2 regions of the Anoxybacillus sp. MB8 genome follow, and region 1 is predicted to be linked to the other one. Evidence: a T-box and tRNA genes for the amino acid it is inferred to sense, from the RefSeq annotation. Region 1 holds a T-box; the other holds one or more tRNA genes.
What was found. The T-box of region 1 lies ahead of EKC99_RS02060 (valine--tRNA ligase). A T-box ahead of a tRNA ligase gene usually reads a tRNA of that ligase, here a tRNA-Val.

Region 1 (7,651 bases):
CTTCATGATTGCTTAGTTCAGGACGAACTTGCGGCCACGGAGCAACTGTAATCGACTCTCCTTCATGCGGAAGCTGTTGCCAAATTTCTTCCGTCACAAACGGCATAAACGGATGAAGGAGGCGCATTGTTTGATCAAGCACATAAGCGAGCACTGAGCGCGTCGTCTTTTTCGCTTGTTCATCTTCACCGTATAACGGTAATTTCGCCATCTCAATATACCAATCGCATAAATCATCCCAAATAAAGTTATATAACACGCGGCCGACTTCGCCAAACTCGTATTTATCTGCAAGTTTTGTCACCGTCTCGATCGTTTCGTTTAAGCGCGTTAAAATCCAATGATCGGCAACCGTTTTTTCACCGTTTAAATCGATGTCATCATACGTGAATCCTTCCATGTTCATAAGCGCAAAACGAGACGCATTCCAAATTTTATTGACGAAGTTCCATGTCGCTTCGACCTTTTCTGTGCTAAAGCGCAAGTCTTGCCCCGGCGCGCTTCCTGTCGCTAAGAAATAGCGAAGCGAATCCGCACCGTACTGATCGATCACATCCATCGGATCGACGCCATTGCCAAGCGATTTACTCATTTTTCGTCCTTGCGCATCACGCACTAATCCGTGAATAAGTACATCTTTAAATGGACGTTTTCCAGTAAACTCTAACGCTTGGAAAATCATGCGCGATACCCAGAAGAAAATAATGTCATAGCCTGTCACGAGCACATCTGTTGGGTAATAGCGATGATAATCTGCCGATGTTTCATCTGGCCAACCCATCGTCGAAAACGGCCAAAGCGCAGAGCTGAACCACGTATCTAATACATCTGGATCTTGCTCCCAATTTTCGATATCTGCTGGTGGCTCGTGGTCTACATACACTTCGCCCGTTTCTTTATGGTACCATGCTGGAATGCGATGTCCCCACCAAAGCTGACGGGAAATGCACCAGTCACGAATATTTTCCATCCAATGTAAGTATGTTTTTTCGAATCGTTCCGGAACGAAATTTACTTTTCCTTCGGTTTTTTGTAGTTCGATGGCAGCTTCAGCAAGCGGCTTCATTTTCACAAACCATTGCGTCGATAAATACGGTTCAACGACTGCACCGCTACGCTCACTATGACCGACTGCATGCATATGTTCTTCAATTTTAAATAGCACGCCTTGTTCTTGTAAATCTTTCACAATTTGTTTACGGCATTCGAAACGATCAAGTCCCTTATATTGAAGGGCGTTGTCGTTCATTGTACCGTCTTCGTTCATCACAAGAATGCGCGGCAAGTTGTGACGGTTGCCGATTTCAAAGTCGTTTGGATCGTGTGCTGGTGTAATTTTGACCGCCCCTGAACCGAACGACATATCGACGTATTCATCACCAACAATCGGAATTTCGCGACCAACGATCGGTAAAATGACTGTTTTTCCGATAAGGTGTTTGTAACGCTCATCTTCCGGATGAACTGCAACTGCTGTATCGCCAAGCATCGTTTCCGGACGCGTCGTTGCCACTTCAATATAGCCAGAACCGTCCGCAAGCGGATAACGCATATGGTATAGCGCACCTTGCACATCTTTGTATACTACTTCAATGTCCGATAGCGCTGTTTTCGTCACCGGATCCCAGTTAATAATATATTCGCCGCGGTAAATGAGCCCTTTTTTATATAACGAAACGAATACTTCCCGCACTGCTTTTGATAGCCCTTCATCAAGCGTGAAGCGCTCGCGCGTATAATCGAGCCCAAGACCGAGCTTCGCCCATTGCGAACGAATATGTCCCGCATATTCTTCTTTCCACTTCCATGTTTCTTCTACAAATCGTTCACGCCCTAAATCGTAGCGTGTTTTTCCTTCATGACGAAGCTTTTCTTCTACTTTCGCTTGCGTCGCAATTCCCGCATGGTCCATGCCCGGAAGCCATAACACGTCGTACCCTTGCATGCGCTTCATGCGTGTAATAATGTCTTGCAACGTCGTATCCCATGCATGTCCTAAATGAAGTTTTCCTGTCACATTTGGCGGTGGAATGACGATCGTAAATGGCTTTTTCGTTTCATCGCTTGTTGCTTCAAAAAACTTCCCTTTTAACCACCATTCATAACGGTTTGCCTCGACAGCACGGTGGTCATATTTTGGCGGTAACATAAAAATCCCTCCTTCACTAAAATAAAAAACTCCCTTCATCCGAAAAGGACGAAAGGAGACTCTTTCGCGGTACCACCTTTTTTCTTAAGCAATGCTTAAGCTCTCAAATCGATAACGGCGATGCACCGGCTTCTTCTACTGTCATTCAAAGAAGCAGCTCTAGGGCGACCTTCCGACGACCACAAACCTAGGAAATCTCGCAGCTATTGATTCCCCTCTCTGCAAGGCGGGTTACGCCGTACTCTTCCCTATCTTCGCTTTTTTCTATTCATACATAATACTATATAAAAATCATACGAATCGTCAATAAGGTTTGCCACATTTTCACTCCTTTATACATATGATAAAAAAGAAAAGCTCCTCGAAGGAGCGAAACATGTAAAAAGGATGTGAGCATATGCGTAAACGTTACAATCCGTACGCTTGGCCACCGTGGCTTAGAAAACTTCGCTTAATTGCTGAACAATGCATCATTCCGATTACTGTTGTTCAAGCGATCCGTACCGTTTTATTTCCAACAACAATCGATGTCATTTTACTCGCTATTTTTATCTTTCTTTCATTCGCTTTACATTACGATTGGATTTGATTTGTTTCCTTTTCTTCCCACTTTCCGATGACATATTCAATGTTTTTCATTTGCCAATACGCTCGTTGCCAAGCAGTTGTCATTTGTAGATGATGTCGCTGTTGTTCGTACTGATGAATGAGATGAACAAACCGATGTGGATCCACAAGTAAATGAAAAAATAAAAGTCGTTCATCTTCTTCAAGCGCTAATGTTTGTTCATATTGTGAAAGCCAATGTACAGCGTCATCACATATCATCGGATACGTATGCAAATATTGTCGGAAAAATAAAAGTAAATCATGAAATGGAGGCGCCCAGCGCGCTTGTTCAAAGCTAATAAAATACGATGTTCCGTCGTCTCGTTCGACATAATGTTGAAACGACGGGCGACCGTGAATATAACAAATGCGAACCGTCTTTTTCTCCCGCATTCGCTCGCGCCACTCATTTAACGTATGTTCAGAAAATGCAATGGCGCGCATGACGTCAAGAAAATGGGTGCAGCATTGTAATTGAAACGGAGACATATACCATTGTTTTTCACATGTTTCTATATAATGAGTCAATGTTTTTTTAGCGTTCTCAAGGGAAAGTTTGCGTTCTTCGTAATACCGCTCGATTTCTGTTTCTGTCGTTTGCATTTCTTTTAACGAATGTTTATGCCATCGCGCCAAATCGTGAAAAAATGACGATGTTGGATCCGTTTTTTCTTTTAACCAAGGCATCATATAATACCATTGCCCATCTCGCTTTTTCGTTTCGTAAATCGGAATGGCAAGCGGGATGCGTAAGCGATGAGCTTGATCGATCGCCTGCCAATGTGCTAAAGATTTCATTCGTTTAAGCGCATATGTTCCTTTTATTGTTTTCCATTTTTCCACATTCTTCTGTTTTTGCACCGTTTTCATCGCCATGCAACCCTTTTACACTTTGCTTGGCGTTGGAATGTATAACAACTGGCCTTCGTGTATATCCGCACCGCTCTCTAAATGGTTTGTACGCAACAACTGTTGGACAGAGACATCGTATCGCTCGGCAATCTTGTCCAACGAATCACCTTGTTGGACAATACAAATTTTCAAACGTGCAAACGCCTGTTCTTCATTTTTGCCGAATAGCTTTGTTAAGTACAAGGCGTTTTCATTTCGTTTTTCGTTCGTATCTCTCCCTTTCATTTCAAGTTGGAACGATTGTTTTTCCTCTTTTTGTTCTTCAGCTCGTTTATCTTCATGTTGCTCATCATCTAATAGCTGTTGTTCAACATGATTACTTTCTTCATGAAACATATAAAACGGTGGAACGTTGACGATACTTCCTTGATCCTCTTCCGTTTCTTCCTGTTGATATACTTCTTCTCTTGCGACCACTTCAAACGGTTCGAAATCGTCTACATTGTATGGCTCCCATTCATCATCTTGGCGATCATCGTCCATTTGAATACCATGAATGGCCACTTCCGCAATAAGACGTAATTCATGTTGCCTTAAATCATAATCAAATGATTCAATCAATACATATACTTGTTCGAGGTCGTCAATTCGCTCTTTCGGTACGGTGACGTCAATCGGAAATTGATGCAAAAATTCACCAACTTGTTCATCGTTTATACGGACATGCTCAACGTAGCGAACGGCTTCAACCGATAGATCGTCCTCTCCATCTTCTTCCCGTTTCGCATACTCCCCTGACAGTTCCAACACCCCGCGAATATACACATAATCTTCTTGTTCCTCAATCGTAATGGTTGGTTGTAGCGAAATCGATAATAACTGATCAACGTGATGTTCACGCCGAAAGGCAATCGCTTCTTCAATTGAAAAACGCAACATGCTCATCTCTCCTTCAACGTCCAAGTCATTTCACATTACTATGATTATGAAGTGGAAAAAAGAAGTATGCATAAAAAAAGCGATGCCTTATAGGCAATCGCTAATTTTCGCAAACGCACGGCGCGCCGCTTCAATTGTCTTTTCGATATCTTCATCGGTATGTGCAGTCGATAAAAACATGCCTTCAAACTGCGACGGTGGCAAGAAAATGCCTTCGTTCGCCATTTCTTGATAATAACGAGCAAATAAGTCTAAATCGGATGTTTTCGCTGTTTCGTAATTGATGACACGCTCATTTGTAAAGAACATGCCGATCATCGAACCAGCTTGGTTAATCGTATGTGGAATGTTATATGCTTTTGCCGCTTCGCTTAATCCTTCCGCTAAGCGATTCGCTTTTTTCTTAAACTGCTCATACGTTTCTGGCGTCAACTGACGCAACGTTTCATACCCTGCTGTCATCGCCATCGGATTTCCTGATAACGTACCCGCTTGATAAATCGGACCGCTCGGCGCAATTTTCTCCATAATATCAGCCCGACCACCATACGCACCGACTGGTAGCCCACCACCGATGACTTTTCCAAGACATGTTAAATCAGGGGTGACACCGTAATATCCTTGGCCGCTATAATAGTCAACACGGAAACATGTCATCACTTCATCAAAAATAAGAAGCGCACCGTATTCGTTCGTCACATCCCGTAAACCTTGTAAGAAGCCTGGCTCTGGCGGAACGACTCCCATGTTTCCTGCAACAGGTTCGACAATAACTGCCGCAATATCTTTACCGAACTTTTCAAACGCATATCGCACACTTTGTAAGTCGTTGTACGGTACAGTAATCGTATGTTGGGCAACTGTTTCCGGCACCCCTGGGCTATCCGGCAAACCGAGCGTCGCAACACCTGACCCTGCTTTAATTAAAAGTGAATCTCCATGACCATGATAACAGCCTTCAAACTTTACAATTTTATTTCGTCCTGTATAACCGCGCGCTAGGCGAAGAGCGCTCATCGTCGCTTCCGTTCCTGAGCTAACCATGCGAATGATTTCAATGGACGGCATGCGCTCCATCACAAGTTTAGCGAGTTCATTTTCGATTAACGTTGGGGCCCCGAAACTTGTTCCCGTTTCTGCTACTCGTTTTAACGCCTCGACAACTTGATCGTTTGCATGACCTAAAATAAGCGGTCCCCACGATAAAACGTAATCAATATATTCGTTTCCATCAATGTCGTAAATTTTTGATCCTTTTCCTCGCGCCATAAAAATCGGATCCATTTTCACCGATTTAAATGCGCGCACCGGGCTATTTACCCCACCAGGCATCAGTTTCACTGCTTCAGCATATGCCGCTTTGGAACGTTCATAGCTACGCATCACTTTTCCCCCTTTAACCAACGAGCAACATCTTTCGCAAAATACGTTAAAATTAAGTCCGCTCCGGCTCGCTTCATGCTCGTTAACATTTCAAGTACAACTGCTTTTTCATCGATCCAACCGTTTTGTTCCGCTGCTTTCACCATCGCATATTCCCCGCTCACGTTGTAAGCAACGATCGGCAAATGGAAATGGTTTTTCAAGTCGCGAATAATGTCTAAATAAGACAGTGCCGGTTTCACCATTAAAAAGTCGGCTCCTTGGTCCACATCTGCTTGCGCTTCACGAAACGCTTCTAGACGATTAGCAGCATCCATTTGGTACGTTTTACGATCCCCGAATTGTGGTGCGCTATGCGCGGCATCACGAAACGGTCCGTAAAATGCAGAAGCATATTTGACCGCATAAGACATGATCGGGACATATGTAAATCCTTCTTCATCTAACGCTTGCCGAATCGCTGTGACAAACCCATCCATCATATTGGACGGTGCGATGATGTCCGCTCCGGCTTTCGCTTGACTTACTGCTGTTTTCGCTAACAATTCGAGCGTATCGTCATTAATAATCGTCCCGTTTTCTACGATACCACAATGGCCATGGCTCGTATAATGGCATAAGCACGTATCAGCAATAACAACAAGTTCAGGAAACGCATCCTTTATCGCACGAATAGCACGTTGAACGATGCCGTGCTCACAATATGCTTGCGAAGCGATGTCATTTTTTTCATTTGGTACACCAAACACGATAATGGAACGAATGCCTAAGTCAACAGCTTCGCTCACATCTTCAAGCGCATAATCGAGCGACTGCTGATACACACCAGGCATGGATGGCACTTCATTTTTTATTTTTTCTCCTTCGATGACAAAAATCGGATAAATGAAATCTTCCGTATGGAGATGTGTTTCACGTACCATAGCTCGCAAATTGGCCGTTTGGCGCAAACGTCGATGACGTGCAAATTGCATATTATTCACTCCTTGTAAAATATTGATGAAGTTGTTCAACCATCTCGTCGATTGTATATGTATGTGGACAAACGTGAACAGGAAGTCCAAGCTGAAGTGCAGTTTGTTTCGTAATCGGACCGATACATGCGATTGTGACGAAAGACAAGTCAACGTTTTCCCCTGCGATCGCTTGTGCAAAACTATGTACCGTCGATGAGCTTGTAAACGTGATCGCATCAATCATTCGTTGCTGAAGAAAATGAATGAGTTGTGGTTTTGCTTCTTCGTTGTATGTCGTTTCGTATACAATCCAATCGGTCACGTTCGCTATGTTGCTTAATTGCTCGCGCAACGTATCGCGCGCTAAGTTTCCTTTCACAAGCAAAACGCGCGCATGCGCTGAAAGCAACGGCTTTAACGCTTCGGCCAAACTTTCAGCCACAAACTCATTTGGAATCAAATCAACAACGACGTTTCGTTTTTGCAATGCTTTTGCTGTTTTTTCTCCTACCACTGCCACTTTTGGCCACGTTGACGGCTTCATTTCGCCAATGTGCTCGAAAAAGTATTTGACGCCGTTTTGACTCGTAAATACGATCCAATCAAACGTATGCCACTTATGCAACAATTCCTGATTCGTCTGTTCCGCTCGTACGATGCGAATTAACGGCAGTTCCACAGGAATCGCACCGTATCGTTCTAACGTTTGCGATAACGCTTTTGCTTGCGCTTTCTCGCGCGTCACAAGCACCCGTTTCCCCCG
Region 2 (7,651 bases), on a different contig from region 1:
GTAATCGACAATCAGTCCATACGTTTTTCCTTCATACGTACGATTTGTACGAGCGATTGCCTGAAGTAGGTTATGCTCTTTTAACGGTTTATCTAAGTACATCACTTGTTCGATTGGTGCGTCAAAGCCTGTAAGAAGTTTATCGCAAACAATTAAAATCGCCAGTTTATCTTCTTCAAATGGCTTTTTGAAGCGTTCAATTAATTGTTTTTCTTCCTCACGAGATAAGGAGTAATCTTTTAGTAGTTCATTATTTTTGTCTTCAGACCCTGTTGAAATAATTAATGCGGTTTCATATTTTCCATTAATGAGTTCATCTAGTTTTCGTTTATAAATCGCTGCTGCTTCGCGATTCACCGCCACCACTTGTGCTTTAAAACCGTTTGGCAAAATATAATTTTCAAAATGTTCCACAATATCTAAAGCAATTTGTTCAATGCGGCTCGGAGCGGCTAAGATGGCTTCTTCTTTGGCATATTTCTTTTTTATTCGCTCACGATCTTCTTCGCTATATTCGCTAAATTTACGGTCAAATAAGCGATCTAGTGAATCGCCTTGCAAATGAAGGTTGACCATTCGCGCTTCATAGAAAATCGGAACGGTTGCCCCATCATCGACCGCTTGTTCAATCGTATATTTATCAAATACGAGCCAAACGTTCGTGTTGTACTTTTATCTTCTTTATCGATCGGTGTTCCTGTAAATCCAAGGTAACATGCATTCGGTAAGCCTTTCCGCATGTTCATCGCTAGACCTTTATATTGCGTACGGTGCGACTCGTCGACTAACACAAAAATATTTTCCGACCTTGAAAGTTCTGGATACTCGTCTTGCTCCTTGTCTGGTTGGAACTTTTGCACAAGCGTCATAATCGTTGAACCAGGGCCTTGTTGTAATAACCTTTTCAAGTCTTTGACGCTTTCCGCTTGTTGCGGATTCGGGAAACCGCATTTACGGAATGTTTTTGTAATTTGATCATCCAAGTCTTTCCGATCAGTCACAACGACGATCGTCGGGTTTTGCAACTCTTTGATTCGTCGCAGTTTGACGGCTAAATATAACATCGTCAATGATTTACCTGAACCTTGTGTATGCCAAATCACCCCGCCGCGATCTTTTGGTGTTTTTGCATGTAAAATGCGCTGAATCGCTTTATTGACCGCACGGAATTGTTGATAACGAGCAATCTTTTTAACGACCCGTCCACCATCAACTTCAAAGACAATGAAGTTTTGAATCAAGTCAAGCAAGTTTTCTTTCGATAACATTCCTGCAACTAAAATATCTTGTTTCGTAGGTGAGTCACCAAGTTCAGGCACCGTTCTTGGATACGGATCTTTCCACTCGCCGTAATGTTGCACTTTTGCACCAATTGTTCCTGCTTTTGCACGATAATTACTTGTCGCAATCATAAATTGGTTATAGTAGAACAGCTGCTCATGAGTTTCTTGATAACGTCGTAATTGATTAACTGCTTTTGAAATTTGCGTATCTTCTTGTAACGTTGGACTTTTACATTCGACAACGACTAAAGGCAATCCGTTCACAAAAATTACAACGTCAGGACGAATCGTGCCTCTTGCATTTTGAATGCGGAACTGGTCAACGACAAGAAATTCATTGTTATAAGGGTTATCAAAATCAATGAGTTTCACCGTTTGATTTTTTTTCCCTTTTCCTAAATCTTGTTGAATCGAAATGTAGTTCACAAGCATTTCATGAAACTTTTCATTCGCTTGCATTAATCCTGTTGCTTCGATGTGAGTTAGATTGTAAATCATGCGAGCAAGATTGTTGTCATCAATCCATGGATTTAACCGCTGAATCGCTTTCCTTAACCGTTCCTTCAAAATGACTTCGCTCAACGAATCACGTTCAGACTCAAGAGCTGAGCCTGTGACATGCTCATAGCCCAACTCTTGAAGCTGCTCGATCAAACGTTTTTCTACAAGATTTAACTCATTCCATTCACTTGCGGCGGTCACTGCGACATCACCTCATCATCGACTTTCACACGGACTTTGCCTGTGAGTAGGGTTTGCATTAGGGATTTTTTGATTTTATTAAGTTCATGATATCTCTGAGTTTCAAACGTAAGCTTTAAATCAAATGTTTCAATTATTTTTGCGATTTTTTCTTGCTCTTCAAGCGATGGAAACGGTACTTTAAGATTATTTATATCTCGCAGAAACAAGTTGGCTTGAGCTAACTGGCTTTGATTTAACATCATTTGTTTTTGAAGATTTGGAGACTGGAGTGCATACATCAAAAATTTTGAATTTGTAGTGTTTTTATCTATCTTTACTAATGCAACACTTCGTACTAAACCAAACTTCGTTCCCTTCGGTACAACACATACTCTTCCTATAGTACCAGAACAAGAAATAAGGATATCTCCCTCTTCAGGGTTACATCTTTTTGTTATTTTTTCCAACTCCTCTTGAGAGACGTAATCAACATTGGACAAATCGAGCATATTATTTCTGATATTTCGTGCTGATAAGAGGAGTTCTCCAAATTCTGTACGCTTAGGGGTTTTATGCTCTCCATCCGTAACTTTTAATGCAAAATCCTGTATCTTTAACACTTCCCACTCTTCAGGAATCTCCCCAATCTCCGTCTTTTTAAATTTCGTATGTCCGATTCCCTTTGTCAGCAACTGTTGCATAAGCCCTTTTTTCACTTTTTCTGTTTGCTCGATGATCACTTCGGTTTTCTCAATCGCTTCATCAACAGAAGAAAGAATCGCTGCGATTTTGCGTTGTTCGGAAAGAGAGGGTAACATTATAATTAAATTTTTTAATTTCTCTTTATTCAATGTCTGTCCTTTAACAGCAACATCTAAAGAATCTTTGTAATCTAAATTACTTAAAGCATAATACAAATATTCACTAGAAAACGTATTCTGTTGTTTTGGCAAGAAACCAGCAATCGCCTCATTTGTATATAATCGTCTTTTAGTAATAGCAACTTTTCCAACTGTGAGCTTAAAACTCATTATTACAGTATTTTCTGGCAATAACTTTACGTTTGAGTTTCGTATCCCTTCATCGGTAATCCGTTCTTTAGTGTTTTGAATGTATTTACTTTGTAAATCAGAAATTGAAACCCAAAGATTATCAGTTTTCAGATCCTTATCCCAATATTCCCCTTTCTTTCTCGAAGGAGTACCGCCTATTAAAATATCTGAAATTTCACCTAATTTCACACGTCTCCAATTCAATTCACCCATCATACCCCAACTCCTTCAAATATCCATACATCACCTTTTCAATTTCTTCCCGCTCTTGTTCGAGTTGGCGAAGTTGGCGAAGGGCTTCTGCCACATCGATTTGTTCTTCTTCTTCGGTTGTGTCAATGTAGCGGGCAATGTTTAAGTTGTAGTCGTTTTCTTTTATTTCTTCAAGTGTCACGACACGACTGTATTTCTCCACATCTTTCCATGCATCGTATGTGCTGACGATTTTTTCAATGTCTTCATCACGAAGAACGTTTTGATTTTTTCCTTCTTGATAATCGTGTGATGCGTCAATGAAAAGAACCTTTCCTTTTTTATGCTCTTCTTTGTTTTTGTTGATGATAAGAATACAAGCTGGAATGCCTGTTCCGTAGAAAAGGTTTGCTGGTAAACCGATAATCGCTTCGATTAAATCTTCTTCTAAAATGCCTTGACGGATTTTCCCTTCTGCTCCGCCGCGGAAAAGAACGCCATGCGGCATAACGACTCCCGCTTTTCCTTCATCATTGAGCGTGGCGATCATATGCTGAATAAACGCATAGTCTCCTGCGTTTTTTGGCGGTAAACCAAAGCGGAAACGGTTAAATTCATCTGCTTCTGCTTCTTCACGTCCCCAGTTTTTCAAGCTAAACGGCGGATTGGCGATGACGCGATCATATAATAGAAGCTCGCCGTTTTCGTCTAATAGTTTCGGTTCACGAATCGTATCGCCTTTTTTAATTTCATGGTCACTCAAGCCGTGAAGCAACAAGTTCATTTTACAAATGGCCCACGTATTTAAGTTTTTCTCTTGTCCGTGCAATGTAATGTTGCGTGGATTGCCGCCTTTTTCTTTTATGTAGTCGACCGATTGAATGAGCATTCCACCAGACCCTGCGGTTGGATCGCATACACGCATACCTTCTTCAGGTTTAATCAGTTTGACAATTAATTTAACGACTTGGCTTGGCGTATAAAACTCGCCACCTTTTTTTCCTGCATCGTCAGCAAATTGTTTGATGAGATACTCATACGCACGACCAAGGATATCAGGTTCCGACAAGTTTTCGTTACGTAAGTCAATTTGTGAGAAGTGCTGTACTAATTGAAGAATCGTTTTATCGGATAATTTTTCTTTATCGTTAAAGTCAATATTCGCTAATACCCCTTGTAGGGAAGGGTTTTCATCTTCCAATAGTTCAAAGGCTTTATTAATAACCGCCCCCACGTCTTGGGAATGGGATTGAATATAACTCCAACGTGCTTTTTCAGGTACGAAAAATTGGTGTTCGTCGCGATCATACCAACCGTAATCTTCTCCTTCTTCCCTTTCAATCCGCTCAGCGGTTTCCACAAATACATCATTTAATCGTTTTAAAAACAACATTCCAAAAATATAGTTTTTATAGTCTGACGAATCAATACTACCACGCAATATATTCGCTGATTCCCATAAATGAGATTCAAGTTCTTGTAGCGTTAACTTGCTCATCGTGATGCCTCCATTTTTTCTTGTTCTTTCATCTCTTCCAACTTTAATCATAACAAAAATTCCTATTGTAAACTACTGTCATTTGACAACAATGAATAAGAACATCATGTCTCATATGCCCATATGAAACCCTAGCTATCTGAACATAGCTGGGGTTAAGTTTAGTCCATCATCTTTATGGATTGGTACATTTGTCGTCGATCCCCCGGAGTTTTTGCAAGATTGGAGGCCGACGGCAGCTGTGAAATGATGAACAAATTACTTATTCCTTCTCTAACAACTTCTGTATTTCTTCTTCCGTAAGGTCTGTGACGTTTGCAATATCTTTGACGCTCATTCCTTTTCTCGCCATCGTTTGCACAAGATGCTTCATGCCTTGTCGTTCATACGAAATCATGAGTTCCAACACTTGTTCTTTTTCTTTCGTCTCCATTTCATTCACCTCGCTTCGCGGTTTTCGTTCTTCTTCATCTGATCGTTTCACACATGTTTCAAAAAAGCCAAACAATAATCGTTGTTTCGCTTCGTCTAATTCCAATCGGACAAGCATGCGTAAAAATTGTTTTTTCAGTTCTACTCGTTCACTTTCAGTATATCCCATTTTGCTTAACAGTGCAGCAGCGATTGGATTGTCTTGACGAATGTAGTTTCGCCAGTTTTGTTTACGAAGTTCCAAAGTGAAAAAACGAAAGTCAAGCACGTGGCCAAAAGGAAATTGGAGGGTAAATGTCGCTGGTTCGTCGCGGATCGTATCGTAGCTAAATACAGCAATAGGTACGATGGGTTTGCGGTACTTTTCTAACAAGCGGCTAAAATAAATAAACATTCGTTCAGGAAACGATGGTTGGACGTAGCTTTGGTTTTCGATATGCACGATCACTAACCCGTCTTCCCCTTTCAGCTTCGTTTCGACAAGCAAATCGACACGGTACTTCTCGCCTGCCGTCACATCGGTAAACAGCTCCTCCGATAAAAACGAGACGTGGCGAAAATCGATATGCTCGTGCATGGCTGGGAAAAAGAGAACAATAAATTCCTCAAAAAACGTTTGGATCAACTCTTTAAACAGACGATCGTGGTCAATGGACATATAGTCACCTCGCATACAATCGTTTCGATGTTTTTATTCGACAACATCGACTATTTTCCTGCATACGAAAACATTTGCGTCAGTCGGAAGAAGATGCTGAATACAACGAAAAACCCCGAGCTCTCTAAAAGAACTCGGGGTTGTGATGATTCCGACTGGGCTCGAACCAGCGACCTCCACCCTGTCAAGGTGGCGCTCTCCCAGCTGAGCTACGGAATCGTATGTTGTTGTCCTATCGAACACATTTTTCATTATACTTACCTTCTCTCACATTGTCAAATACTTTTTTAAAAAATTTTTTAGCCATTGCCTAGGCAATGGCTAATGGCGGATAAAGTCGATGTGAGTGCCTTGGAAAAAGCCATCTTTATATTCGTATGTGATAATTAAACTGCCGATGTATTCCCCTTTTTTTCGTTCGAGAAGTAATACGGCTTTCAGCTTTTGTTTATCGAGCGCATATTTTAAAAAGCGGTCGAATGTCGTTTTTACCCCTTTTTGCCCTTCGCGCGCGTACGGAATGAACGCGTGAACGTGATCAATGATGATCTCCGTTCCTTCGTCTGTCTCTTTCATTTTCATGCTTTTTAAAACGACGGTGCGCGGATCTTCGACGATCATTTCTTCTATGCCGTTTTCACGATGGGCAAATACGTGCACTTCGTTTTTATACGTGCCGTTGCCGCGTGCTTTCACGAGAAAAACGACGACATCTTCCTTTCCATCGTCCGTCACATCAACAGAATACAATTGCGGAGTCGCTTTCGGGTCATGGATATGTTCCCATTCCGGAAAAGCATACGTCGCTTTTCCGACGTGAAGCGTAAAATGACGCACCCAATCTCCATCTTCTTTGCCGCATAGTTGCACGTTTGCTTCCTCTAATTTTTTCGTACAAGCATGGCCATTGAACGAAAGCGCCGTCATAACTGATAATAACAATGATAAAAACATACGTATCCTCCATACTTTTTTCACTTAGTATGAAAGAAAAACAGAAAAAATATGTATTGCCTTTCTTAAATAAGACATGGTATGATAATTAGAAAAACAAAAAAGGGGGCATGCACGATGAGACGTGTCACATTAACTGACATCTTCCTTCACCCCATCACCCAAAAATATTTAAAACGTTCAGGCGTCGCACACGCCATCGCTACCGCATATCATGCGTATCGCCTTGCCTTGCAATATGGAGTCAATGTCGATTTAGCGACAAAAGCGGCACTGCTTCATGATATTGGGCATTATGAATGGTACTCTAATGGAACGTGGGACTATGAAACATATAAACAAAACGACATTCATGCGATTAAAGGGGCGGAGCGAGCGCACAAATTGCTTATTCGACTCGGTGAACATCCTCAACATGCGAAAGAAATCGCCCTCGCCATTTTGCTTCATACCGATTCGTATCTTCCAGAAGGAGAGCTAAAACGAAAACCGCTTCAGACGATCGTTAAACTTGCCGATGAAGCAGATGAAGAACCAGGCGGCAAACATCACTATCGCCAAATCGATGACGAACTCGCCTTGAAAAAAATTCAACAACTTGATCGCATGGTCGAACAGCAAATGAAGCGTGATGCGCTCGACCAAATTAGCTAAGGCTAGGCGATGTGCCTAGCCTATACATATGATAACGCCTGTTCCACATCAGCAAGCAAATCATCGGTCGCCTCTAATCCAACACTTAAGCGCAACAAACCGTCCGTAATGCCGCGACGAAGGCGTTCCGCTTTCGGCATCGCCGCATGCGACATTTTTGCCGGATAAGATAAAATCGACTCTACCGCTCCTAAACTAACCGCAAATACCGGAATATGCGCATATTTCACAAACGTCCGCACCG

Region 2: it has a tRNA-Val gene. The T-box ahead of EKC99_RS02060 (valine--tRNA ligase) is inferred to sense a tRNA for this amino acid. The anticodon was not compared.

Annotation. Positions count from the first base shown of each region.
Region 1 covers NZ_RXXX01000003.1:67,483-75,133, reverse strand. The annotation lists gene EKC99_RS02060 (valine--tRNA ligase) at 1-2,149, opposite strand, end outside; T-box leader at 2,191-2,413, opposite strand; gene EKC99_RS02055 (hypothetical protein) at 2,547-2,738, shown strand; gene EKC99_RS02050 (protein kinase family protein) at 2,723-3,628, opposite strand; gene EKC99_RS02045 (LysM peptidoglycan-binding domain-containing protein) at 3,644-4,549, opposite strand; gene hemL (glutamate-1-semialdehyde 2,1-aminomutase) at 4,637-5,932, opposite strand; gene hemB (porphobilinogen synthase) at 5,932-6,906, opposite strand; gene EKC99_RS02030 (uroporphyrinogen-III synthase) at 6,908-7,651, opposite strand, start outside.
Region 2 covers NZ_RXXX01000020.1:24,640-32,290, reverse strand. The annotation lists partial or broken gene EKC99_RS08745 (type I restriction endonuclease subunit R) at 1-1,985, opposite strand, end outside; gene EKC99_RS08740 (restriction endonuclease subunit S) at 1,982-3,235, opposite strand; gene EKC99_RS08735 (type I restriction-modification system subunit M) at 3,225-4,709, opposite strand; gene EKC99_RS08730 (RpnC/YadD family protein) at 4,972-5,799, opposite strand; tRNA gene EKC99_RS08725 (tRNA-Val) at 5,946-6,018, opposite strand; gene EKC99_RS08720 (hypothetical protein) at 6,121-6,753, opposite strand; gene EKC99_RS08715 (HD domain-containing protein) at 6,871-7,407, shown strand; gene metC (cystathionine beta-lyase) at 7,428-7,651, opposite strand, start outside.